Regions from separate parts of the Bacillus sp. JJ1503 genome, predicted to be linked through region 1. Evidence: riboswitches for the same ligand, from Rfam matches in the RefSeq annotation. Region 1 holds a riboswitch; the other holds the start of a gene.
The links. A riboswitch is a leader RNA that binds a small molecule or an ion and turns the genes downstream of it on or off. The one in region 1 is predicted to bind glycine.
Positions count from the first base shown of each region.

Region 2: it holds a riboswitch for glycine, as region 1 does, so the genes downstream of both, lpdA (dihydrolipoyl dehydrogenase) here and glyA (serine hydroxymethyltransferase) in region 1, are expected to answer to the same signal.

Region 1 is NZ_JBALOZ010000499.1:23-4,197, reverse strand. It holds gene V7149_RS25895 (Lrp/AsnC family transcriptional regulator) at 1-234, opposite strand, end outside; gene glyA (serine hydroxymethyltransferase) at 633-1,886, opposite strand; glycine riboswitch at 2,081-2,172, opposite strand; glycine riboswitch at 2,173-2,274, opposite strand; gene V7149_RS25885 (amino acid permease) at 2,413-3,786, opposite strand.
Region 2 is NZ_JBALOZ010000192.1:36,968-42,797, reverse strand. It holds gene V7149_RS15100 (FbpB family small basic protein) at 1-13, opposite strand, end outside; gene purU (formyltetrahydrofolate deformylase) at 89-958, opposite strand; gene lpdA (dihydrolipoyl dehydrogenase) at 979-2,379, opposite strand; glycine riboswitch at 2,472-2,567, opposite strand; glycine riboswitch at 2,568-2,669, opposite strand; PreQ1 riboswitch class I at 2,868-2,912, shown strand; gene V7149_RS15085 (QueT transporter family protein) at 2,921-3,406, shown strand; gene V7149_RS15080 (aspartate kinase) at 3,442-4,803, opposite strand; gene V7149_RS15075 (PP2C family protein-serine/threonine phosphatase) at 5,057-5,830, shown strand, end outside.

The DNA of each region.
Region 1 (4,175 bases):
TTTAACGAGTGAACTAGGTTCACAATCTATTTCAAAAAAAGCAGAAACATTTTTTCCAACCTTTTCGCTATTTATTACTACAGTAAATTGTTCGATAACCTTGTCTTCTACTAATTTATTTACTCTTTCTCTGACAGCAACTCGTGATAAACCTAATTGTTTTCCAATCTCTACATATGATACTCGCCCGTTATTTGTTAATAGTTGAAGGATATTCTTATCAATATTATCCATTAATTATCAACCCTTTCTCCGATCAAATCAAAAGTATTATACGCTATAACTGACCAAATAGAGAAGAAAATTTAATAAACTCTGAATTAATTAACTAGTTTTAATGGATGATTGGGAAGACGATTATCATCAGGATGAAGAAATGCAAGCAAATAGGAGTGCATTTTTCCAACTGCTAAATCGACAATTCGACAAGATGTGGTTTGGGAATGAGGTCTTCAATGTCTATTGGAAGAACTAATTGGTTCGTGGGATTTTGAATGTACTTAAGAAAATAGTTCCTTTAGATAATTCGTTGTGGTGACTTAATTATTACAAAAATGTCGGATTTAAAGTTTTTTATGCAAAAAAAGGGTGGCCAAAAGTTACTTTTGGACACCCACTTTACAATGTCTTTCTTATACAAGAACTGGCTGTTGTTGAAATAACGGAAACTCAGCACAAATGCTTTTTGTTGTTTCCTTTGCCTTTTCTAAAACCTCTGAATCCCCTTTGCTCTTCAAGACAGCTGCGATAACTTTCGCAATTTGCACCATTTCTTCTTTTTTCATTCCCCGCGTTGTTAACGCTGGTGTCCCCATGCGGATTCCGCTTGTTACGAACGGACTTTGTGGATCATATGGAATCGTGTTTTTGTTGACGGTGATGCCTGCTTCTTCAAGCAGCTTTTCCGCCTCTTTGCCTGTTAAATCCCAAGGGCGAACATCTAGTAATACGATATGATTATCGGTTCCTCCAGAAACGAGGGCTGCGCCTTCTTTCACTAACTCTTGACCAAGTGTTTTTGCATTTTCGATGACTTGTTTAGCATACTCTTTAAAACTTTGCTGGGATGCTTCATTAAATGCAACAGCCTTCGCAGCAATAATATGCATTTGTGGGCCGCCTTGAATTCCAGGGAACACGGCTTTATTAATAGCTTTAATTATATCTTCATCATTCGTCAAAATAATACCGCCACGTGGACCTCTTAATGTTTTATGCGTTGTGCTAGTCACGACATCTGCAAACGGAATAGGTGAAGGATGTAGACCTGCAGCAACAAGTCCTGCAATATGCGCCATATCAACCATCAATTTTGCGCCAACTTTATCGGCAATTTCTCTAAATCGGGCAAAATCAATTATTCTTGTATATGCGCTTCCGCCAGCAATAATTAATTTTGGCTGTTCTTTTTCAGCAATTGCTTCAAGTTCATCATAATCGATCAGGTGATTATCTTCTCTTACTCCATAAGACACAACCTCAAACCATTTTCCTGACATGTTTACCGGACTTCCATGGGTTAGATGCCCACCGTGTGATAAATTCATTCCCATAATTTTATCGCCTGGCTGAAGCAAGGCAAAAAATACAGCTGTATTCGCTTGGGCACCTGAGTGAGCTTGGACATTTGCAAATTTAGCGCCAAATAATTTAGTTAAACGTTCAATAGCAACATTTTCAACAACATCTACATTTTCGCATCCACCGTAATAACGCTTACCTGGGTACCCTTCTGCATATTTATTAGTCAATACGCTCCCCATGGCTTCTAATACATCATCGCTTACAAAATTTTCTGATGCAATTAACTCTAATGCATGATGCTGGCGGTGACTTTCCTTCTCGATCGCTTCAAAAATGGTTGAATCATTTTCCCGTAAACTCATATCTATTCCTCCTTGATTTTCAATTCTGACTTTCCCTAGCTGTTTTAAAAATTATAAATTTGCAATTTTGGGAATTTAAAAATCGTTTGTTCAGCTACATTTATTCTTTTCCAAGACAAAGGCAGGTAGACAATACGCTTTGCTGTCATTTTTTGAACACAAAAAAGGACAGAAAAGGGTATTGATGCGCTCTCTCCCCCTTCTCTGTCCTTTTACCTGAGAGTTTAACTCTTTATAAGAGTCTTCCCCTTTGGTGGCGTTTAATTAAACGCGCTCTCCAGAGTAACGTCCAGTTGTAGTTCTTCTACCTGAGAGATTAGTTCCAAGGGTATTTTTGGAACTTGCTCCTTCGGTGGTATTGACGACTACACTCTCCCACAACTATCATCCGTACTATATTTAATTTTTGTAATTATTAGAATAAGAGTTTTATCATAATATGTCAATATTTTTCTGGAAAAACTTTATTAATTTAGAAAGTGTTGATCACCATGCTAATCGGAATTTTATCCATTGCATCTAAATTTTACGCTACATTTCCTTTATTCTCATGATTTGCCTTTGTTTGCCGAATCTTATAAATCACAACCAGAATAATAAACCAAACAGGAGTTACAAACAAGGCAACACGAGTATCTTCCGCTAGTGCAAGTACTACAAGAACGAACGCTAGGAAAGCAAGAATCAAGTAATTGGAAAATGGATAAAGCGGTAATTTAAATTTATTCACTTTCGCTAAATCTGGCCTTGTTTTACGGTATTTCAAATGGCTGATAACCGTAATTCCCCAAATGAAGATGAAACATACGGTAGAAACACTTGTAATCAGTGTAAATACTCCCTCTGGCATTACATAGTTTAAAACAACAGAAATGAGTATGACGCCAGTTGAAAAGATCAATGCATTGGAAGGTACTTTACGGGAATCAAGTTTTGTAAATGGAACAGGTGCATTATTATCTTTTCCAAGAGAGTATAGCATCCGGCTTGTACTAAAAACGGCGCTATTACCTGCAGAAGCTGCGGATGTAAGAACGACAAAGTTGACGATACCAGCAGCAGCTGTGATACCTAGTCCTACGAAAACTTGAACGAACGGACTTTCCATTGGGTTGATCGAGTTCCACGGATATACACTCATAATAACAATCAGTGCACCAATGTAGAAAATAATAATCCGAATAGGAATACTATTAATTGCTTTTGGGATTACTTTTTCTGGATCTTTCGTTTCACCTGCTGTCAGTCCCACAAGCTCAATACCAACAAACGCAAACACGACCATCTGGAATGAGAGAATAAAGCCATTTAAGCCATTCGGGAACATTCCGCCGTGACTCCATAAATTCGTGAGACTAGCTGTGCCTGCATTCGAGGTAAAGCCAGTAATAATCATAAAAATTCCAACGACAATTAGTGCTAGAATCGCGATAATTTTAATTAATGCGAACCAAAATTCCAATTCGCCAAAAAGTTTTACAGTTGCCAGGTTCATAACGAGCAACACGACAAGCGCAATTAAAGCTGGCATCCACTGTGGTACACTAGGGAACCAATACTGAAAGTAAAGACCAACTGCTGTTAAGTCAGCCATTGCAATTGAAATCCAGCAAAACCAGTAGGTCCATCCGGTGATAAATGCTGCCATATTCCCTAAATAATCTTGAACAAAGTCAACAAAAGAATGATATTTCAGATTACTTAAGAGCAGCTCTCCAAGTGAGCGCATGATTAAAAAGCAAACTATGCCTGTAATCATATAAGCAAATAAAATTGAAGGCCCTGTTAAATGAATAGATTTTCCTGCTCCAAGAAATAATCCAGTTCCGATCGCCCCGCCAATGGCGATTAGTTGGACATGCCTGTTCTTTAGACCTCTCTCCAATTGTTGTTCATGCATAGATTTCTCACTCCCTGTTTTTCGAGGTGGGTACAATTGTTTACTAAACTAATAACGCGATTAAAGTATTGCACAATTTTTCCATATTTGACTAAGATCAAAGGTCCAGATGTTTACCAGGTATCCAAACAACAGAGTCATCTAGAATAAAGGAAGAAGTCATCTTTTGTAGAGAATTATTGAAGTAGTTTTAGGAACTCAGGTATACATTTGTAAGCGCATACAAAAAGTTACAATTATTAATATTAATGTTATTTATTTTAGAGTAGATTACTTCTTACCTAGGTGAACAACTGCCTATTTACTTAATCGAGTTTGATATCAGCATTAGCTGATTGCATCGCCACCTCTATTATAGATAGCTATTTTTACATAATAATGAACTAAGA
Region 2 (5,830 bases), on a different contig from region 1:
TTTTTCTGCTCATTGTAATATCTCCCTTTATTCATGTTGTATGTTTCATAGAATGTATCCCCATTAATATGCATAGCCCTAAAGGCTGTTACTCAAACACAATTGTTTTATTCCCATGGACAAGAACACGATCTTCTACATGCCAAGCAACTGCCTCCGCGAGAACGGTTCTTTCCACATGGCGACCAGCTACTTTTAAATCCTCTGACGAGTAGCGGTGGTTTACGCGCAGAACATCCTGCTGAATAATTGGCCCTTCATCTAAATCATTTGTTACATAGTGGGCGGTTGCTCCGATCAATTTCACTCCCCTGTTAAAAGCCCTCACATATGGGTTGGCCCCAACAAAGGCTGGAAGGAATGAATGATGGATGTTGATAATTTGGTTCGGATATTTCGATATAAAATTCGGCGAAAGAATTTGCATATATCTTGCCAGTACAATAAAGTCTACTTTCCCATCTAATAGCTCTAATGTCTTCTGCTCAGCTTCCTGCTTCGTTTCATGAGTCAGCGGGATATGGTAAAAAGGAAGCCCGTAACTTTCAACCTCATCAGCTAAGTGAGCATGATTGCTAATCACTAGCGGGATGTCAACAGGCAATTCCTTTGACTTCCAACGCCAAATTAGCTCCAGAAGGCAATGATCCATTTTGGATACAAAAATCGCCATCCTCTTTCTCTTCTTAGAACTGCTAAGCTGCCAGTCCATAGAATGATTTTGAGCAATTTCATGCAAACCCTGTTCCAATCCTTCAATAGATGTGTCAAAGTTTTGTAAATCAAACTCAATCCGCATAAAAAATCTGCCTGCATGAGGGTCGGTTGTATGCTGATCAAAGTGAACAATATTCGCTTGATGCTCTAATAAAAAATTGGAAATGATCGAAATAATCCCCGGCTTTTCTGGGCACGAAATCAGTAATACGCCTCTATTTCCTTTTTCTCTCGTTGTCATTGTAACACCTCAATTCAAAATTAAGCATGAATGGCTCTTCCATCTACTGCTAATGCAGCCTCCCCGATTGCTTCTGCTAACGTTGGATGAGGATGAATCGTTCTAGCAATGTCCATTGATGTAGCTTCAAGAACGCGAGCAAGACCTGCCTCTGTAATCATATCTGTCACATGCGGGCCAACCATATGGACACCGAGCAGCTTTTTCGATCCTTCTTCAACAACCATTTTCACAAATCCATCTGATTCGCCGTAAACAAGGGCTTTTCCGATTGCACGGAATGAGAATTTCCCTGTTTTCACCTCGTAACCTTGCAGCTTTGCTTCTTCCTCTGTTAGCCCTACACTCGCAACCTCAGGACTGCTATATATACATTTTGATACTAGTGTTGGATCCAGCGGCGTTGGATTTTTACCTGCAATATGTTCTATCGCGATCATTCCTTCATGTGAAGCTACATGTGCCAGCTGCAATCCTCCAATGACATCTCCAATTGCGTAAATATTAGACTCATCTGTTTGATAGTATTCGTTTGTAACGATAAACCCGCGCTCAACGTTAATGGTCGTGTTCTCAAGACTTATCGACTCGATATTAGGTAGTCGGCCTACAGAGACGAGAAGTTTGTCTGCAGAAAAGGTTTTCTCTTCGCCCCGATGCTCTGCTTTAATTGTTACACCATCGCCTTTTTCCAGGGACTGAGGAAGCACCTTAGCACCTGTAACAATCTTAACCCCTTTTTTCTTCATTAAACGCTGTACTTCCTTAGATATATCTACATCCTCTGTCGGAATAATTCGATCAGCAAATTCAATCACTGTTACTTCCAATCCGAAATCAACGAGCATAGAAGCCCATTCAATCCCAATCACACCGCCGCCAACAATAATAATCGACTTTGGCAGTTCTTCCATTTGAAGCGCTTCATCCGATGTCATGACATACTTTCCATCGGCTTCTAGTCCTGGAAGTGTCCGTGGACGTGATCCAGTTGCAATTACTATATTTTTAGGAGCAAGAATGATTTCCTCTTCCCCATTATTCAAATCTACCAATATGTTTCTAGACTCTAGGATTCTGCCTTTTCCTTCATAGACATCAATTTTTCCTTTTTTCATTAAGTGCTGCACACCTTTAAACAGGCGATCAGTAATCTCAGCTTTTCTTGCCTGTACCTTGGAAAAATCAAGTCCAACTTCAGGGGCTATAACACCATATGCTTCTGCATTTTTTGTCGTTGCATAAACCTCCGCGCTTCGAAGTAATGCCTTACTCGGAATACAACCTGCATGTAGACATGTTCCTCCAAGCTTTCCTTTTTCAACAACCGCAGCTGTTAAACCTAATTGAGAGGCACGAATAGCCGCAACGTATCCGCCTGTACCGCCACCTATAATGACTACATCATATTCTTTGGTCAAATCATTCTCTCCTTTGGATATATTGTGAACATTTTAACAATCAATCCCTAAATTTATCCACGAAAAAAAGGACAGAAAAAGGGTAAGATTGTTTACCCTTCTCTGTCCTTTTACCTGAGAGTTTAAGCCCAAATTAATAATGGGGTCCCCTTGGGTGTCGTCTAGTTTTTACGAGCTCTCCAGAGATGCGTCCCGTTGTGGTTCCTCTACCTGAGAGATTTGTTCCAAGGGTCTTTTTGGAACTTGCTCCTTCGGTGGCTTGTCGTAATGCTCTCTCCCACAACCGTCATCCGCCTGTATTGAATTTTCTATAAATTTAGAATAATACTTTAGCGCTGTAATGTCAAGCATTTTTACAGAATCTTAATCTTTTTTGGGAAAAAGTTCACAAAGTGTTCATTCCTGTATGAAAACCACAAACTCTTTTTACAATAATTGTAGATTGACAGCATTTGATCTGCCTATTAAAATATTATCTTTGGGTACCCGCCCACGTGGTTCGTAACCATCCCACGATAAAAAACTAAGGAGAGAATTTAATATGAAAGTAAAAACGCTTGTCGGAAATGGCATTTTAGCAGCTTTATATATTGCTGTCTCCATGCTGATCCAGCCTTTTGGATTTACTAATATCCAGTTTCGTGTTTCCGAAATGTTTAATCATCTAATCGTCTTTAACAAGAAATATATTTTCGGAATGGTATTAGGTGTATTTTTAACGAATTTATTATTTTCACCAATGGTCGCGTACGATCTTATTTTCGGTGTCGGACAAACACTGATTTCATTATTAATCACGATTGCATGCTGCCGATTTATTAAAAATATTTGGGCACGCATGGTAGTAAACACACTTGTTTTCACCTTTACCATGTTCCTTATTGCCTTAGAGCTTCATCTTGCCTTTGGCTTGCCATTTATGTTTACATGGCTCACAACCGCTATTGGCGAATTCATCGTAATGGCAGTTGGAATGCCTATTATGTATGCATTAAATAAACGTGTAAATTTTGAAAAGGCCATTTAGTAAAAGAGTTGGCGTGTGCCAACTCTTTTTTATATTCATACTGTAACTGCTGCAAAAAACTCGTTATAAAGTGCCCGGACCGCTCGATTCTCATCGATTTCCTTCACACCAAACATCATGCTCACCTCAGAGGAGCCTTGGTTAATCATTTCGATATTAACCCCCGCTTTTGCCAAAGCCTTTGATGCTCTTGCTGTTGTACCAATATTGTGGCGCATTCCTTCACCTACAACCATGATAAGCGCAAGACTATGCTCAATCACGACTTCATCAGCATCTAGCTCTGTCTTAATTCGACCAATGATCTCCTCTTCCATACCTGGAGCAAATTGATTTTCCCTTAAAATAATGGAAATATCATCGATTCCTGAAGGTGTATGCTCATAGGAAAGACCATAGCTTTCTAATATCTCCAATAGCTTTCGGCCAAATCCAATTTCTCTGTTCATTAAGTATTTACTAACATAAATGCTGCAGAAGCCTTCGTCACTTGCAATCCCAATAACCGGGCCATTTGTATTGTCCCGCTCATAAACAATTCGAGTGCCTGGTGCCGATGGATTATTCGTATTCTTTATATGTACAGGTATCCCCGCTCGGAATGCCGGAACAAGTGCCTCATCATGTAAAACACTGAATCCCGCATAGGAAAGCTCACGCATTTCTCTATAAGTTAATTCCTTGATCTCCTTCGGTCTTTCTACGATAAAAGGATTAACTGAATATACAGCATCCACATCTGTAAAGTTTTCGTACAAGTCTGCTTTAATTCCATTAGCTAGGATGGAGCCAGTAATATCTGATCCGCTCCGTGAAAAAGTAAAAATCTCACCTTCCTTGCTATAACCAAAAAACCCAGGGAAAATCACGATGCCTGAACGCTCACGCAGTTCAAACAAACGATCATAGGCCTCTGGCAAAACCTGGGCATGACCTGGTTCTGCACTCACCAAAAGCCCAGCTTCCTTCGGGCTTACATAGTGAGCCTCCACACCCTGTTTACGGAAATAAGCCGCAACCAGCTTAGCATTGTTGTCTTCGCCGCTCGCCTTCAGTAAATCCATGAATCTCTCTCGGTTGCTTTTATCTGAATTTACCCTTTCAAGTAAATCCTGTTGAATAATATGAATAATTTCATCTGATAAATCTAATTCCTCTGCAATTAAAGCATATCTTTCGATAACAGCATCGAACTTTTTCTTTGGATCTTTATTTTGCAAACAGAGCTCTCCACATTCAATCAAGAGATCTGTTACCTTTTCGTCCTCTCCAAATCTCTTACCCGGTGCAGACACGACAACTACCTTCCTAGCGGGATCAGAAACAACAATCTGGAAGACCTTTTCTAGTTGTTTTCCGGATGCTAAAGAAGATCCGCCAAACTTTACGACTTTCATCCTGACATCTCCTAACCTGTAAAAAATATATCCCTAATTTTACTCCTATTCAGAAAATAATCAAGAGTTTTTCCTCTCTATAAGGACATTTGTTTACTAGTAGTGGACAAGTTAGTTCTAAATACCTATTATCATTTTGGCCCTTCTAGACACTTCCGAATGTTTTTTTATTAAAAAGGTTTATCATTAACAACTTTACCCATTTTTAAAATATAATAGGATTAAATCAATAAGAAATAAGGGAGCAGACTATATGGGGATTCTTATTGTGGACGACAACCAGGCGAACTTGTTTGTTATCGAAAACATTCTTAAGCGTGCAGGCTATGATGATTACTTATCATTTACTTCAGCACAGGATTTATTCACTTTTTTGCTAAAGGAACAGCCACTAGATATAGGAAAACAGATAGACATTATCCTAATGGATATCATGATGCCTGAAATGGACGGAATTGAAGCATGTAAACAACTCCAGCAAATTCCTCATTTAAAGGATATTCCTGTTATATTTGTAACCGCTCTTGAAGATTCTAATAAGGTAGTTGAGGCACTTGATGCTGGAGGCATTGACTATGTGACGAAACCGATAAATAAGACCGAGCTACTGGCAAGAATTCGAGTGGCATTGAGACTGAAATACGAGAAGGACTGGCATATTGAGCAAGAAGAAAAGATCCGAAATGAGTTAGAATTATCCATGCATGTCCAGACAGGCTTGTTAAGCGAGCCGGTTTATAAGGATAACCTTTTATTAAAGGCTTCCTACTTACCCGCGTATAAATTAGCAGGTGATATGTACTATTGGCATAGAATAAATGATCATCGTTTTGCTGCCATACAGCTTGACATGATGGGGCACGGAATATCAGCATCACTTGTATGCATGTTTATATCTTCAGTATTAAGGGATTCAATCACAACATACGCCGATCCTGAGTATGTTATGAAGGAGCTTAACCGCTGGATGAATTCTTTAAACCATCGAAACCAGCAAATTCCTTATTATTTTACGGCTATTTATCTT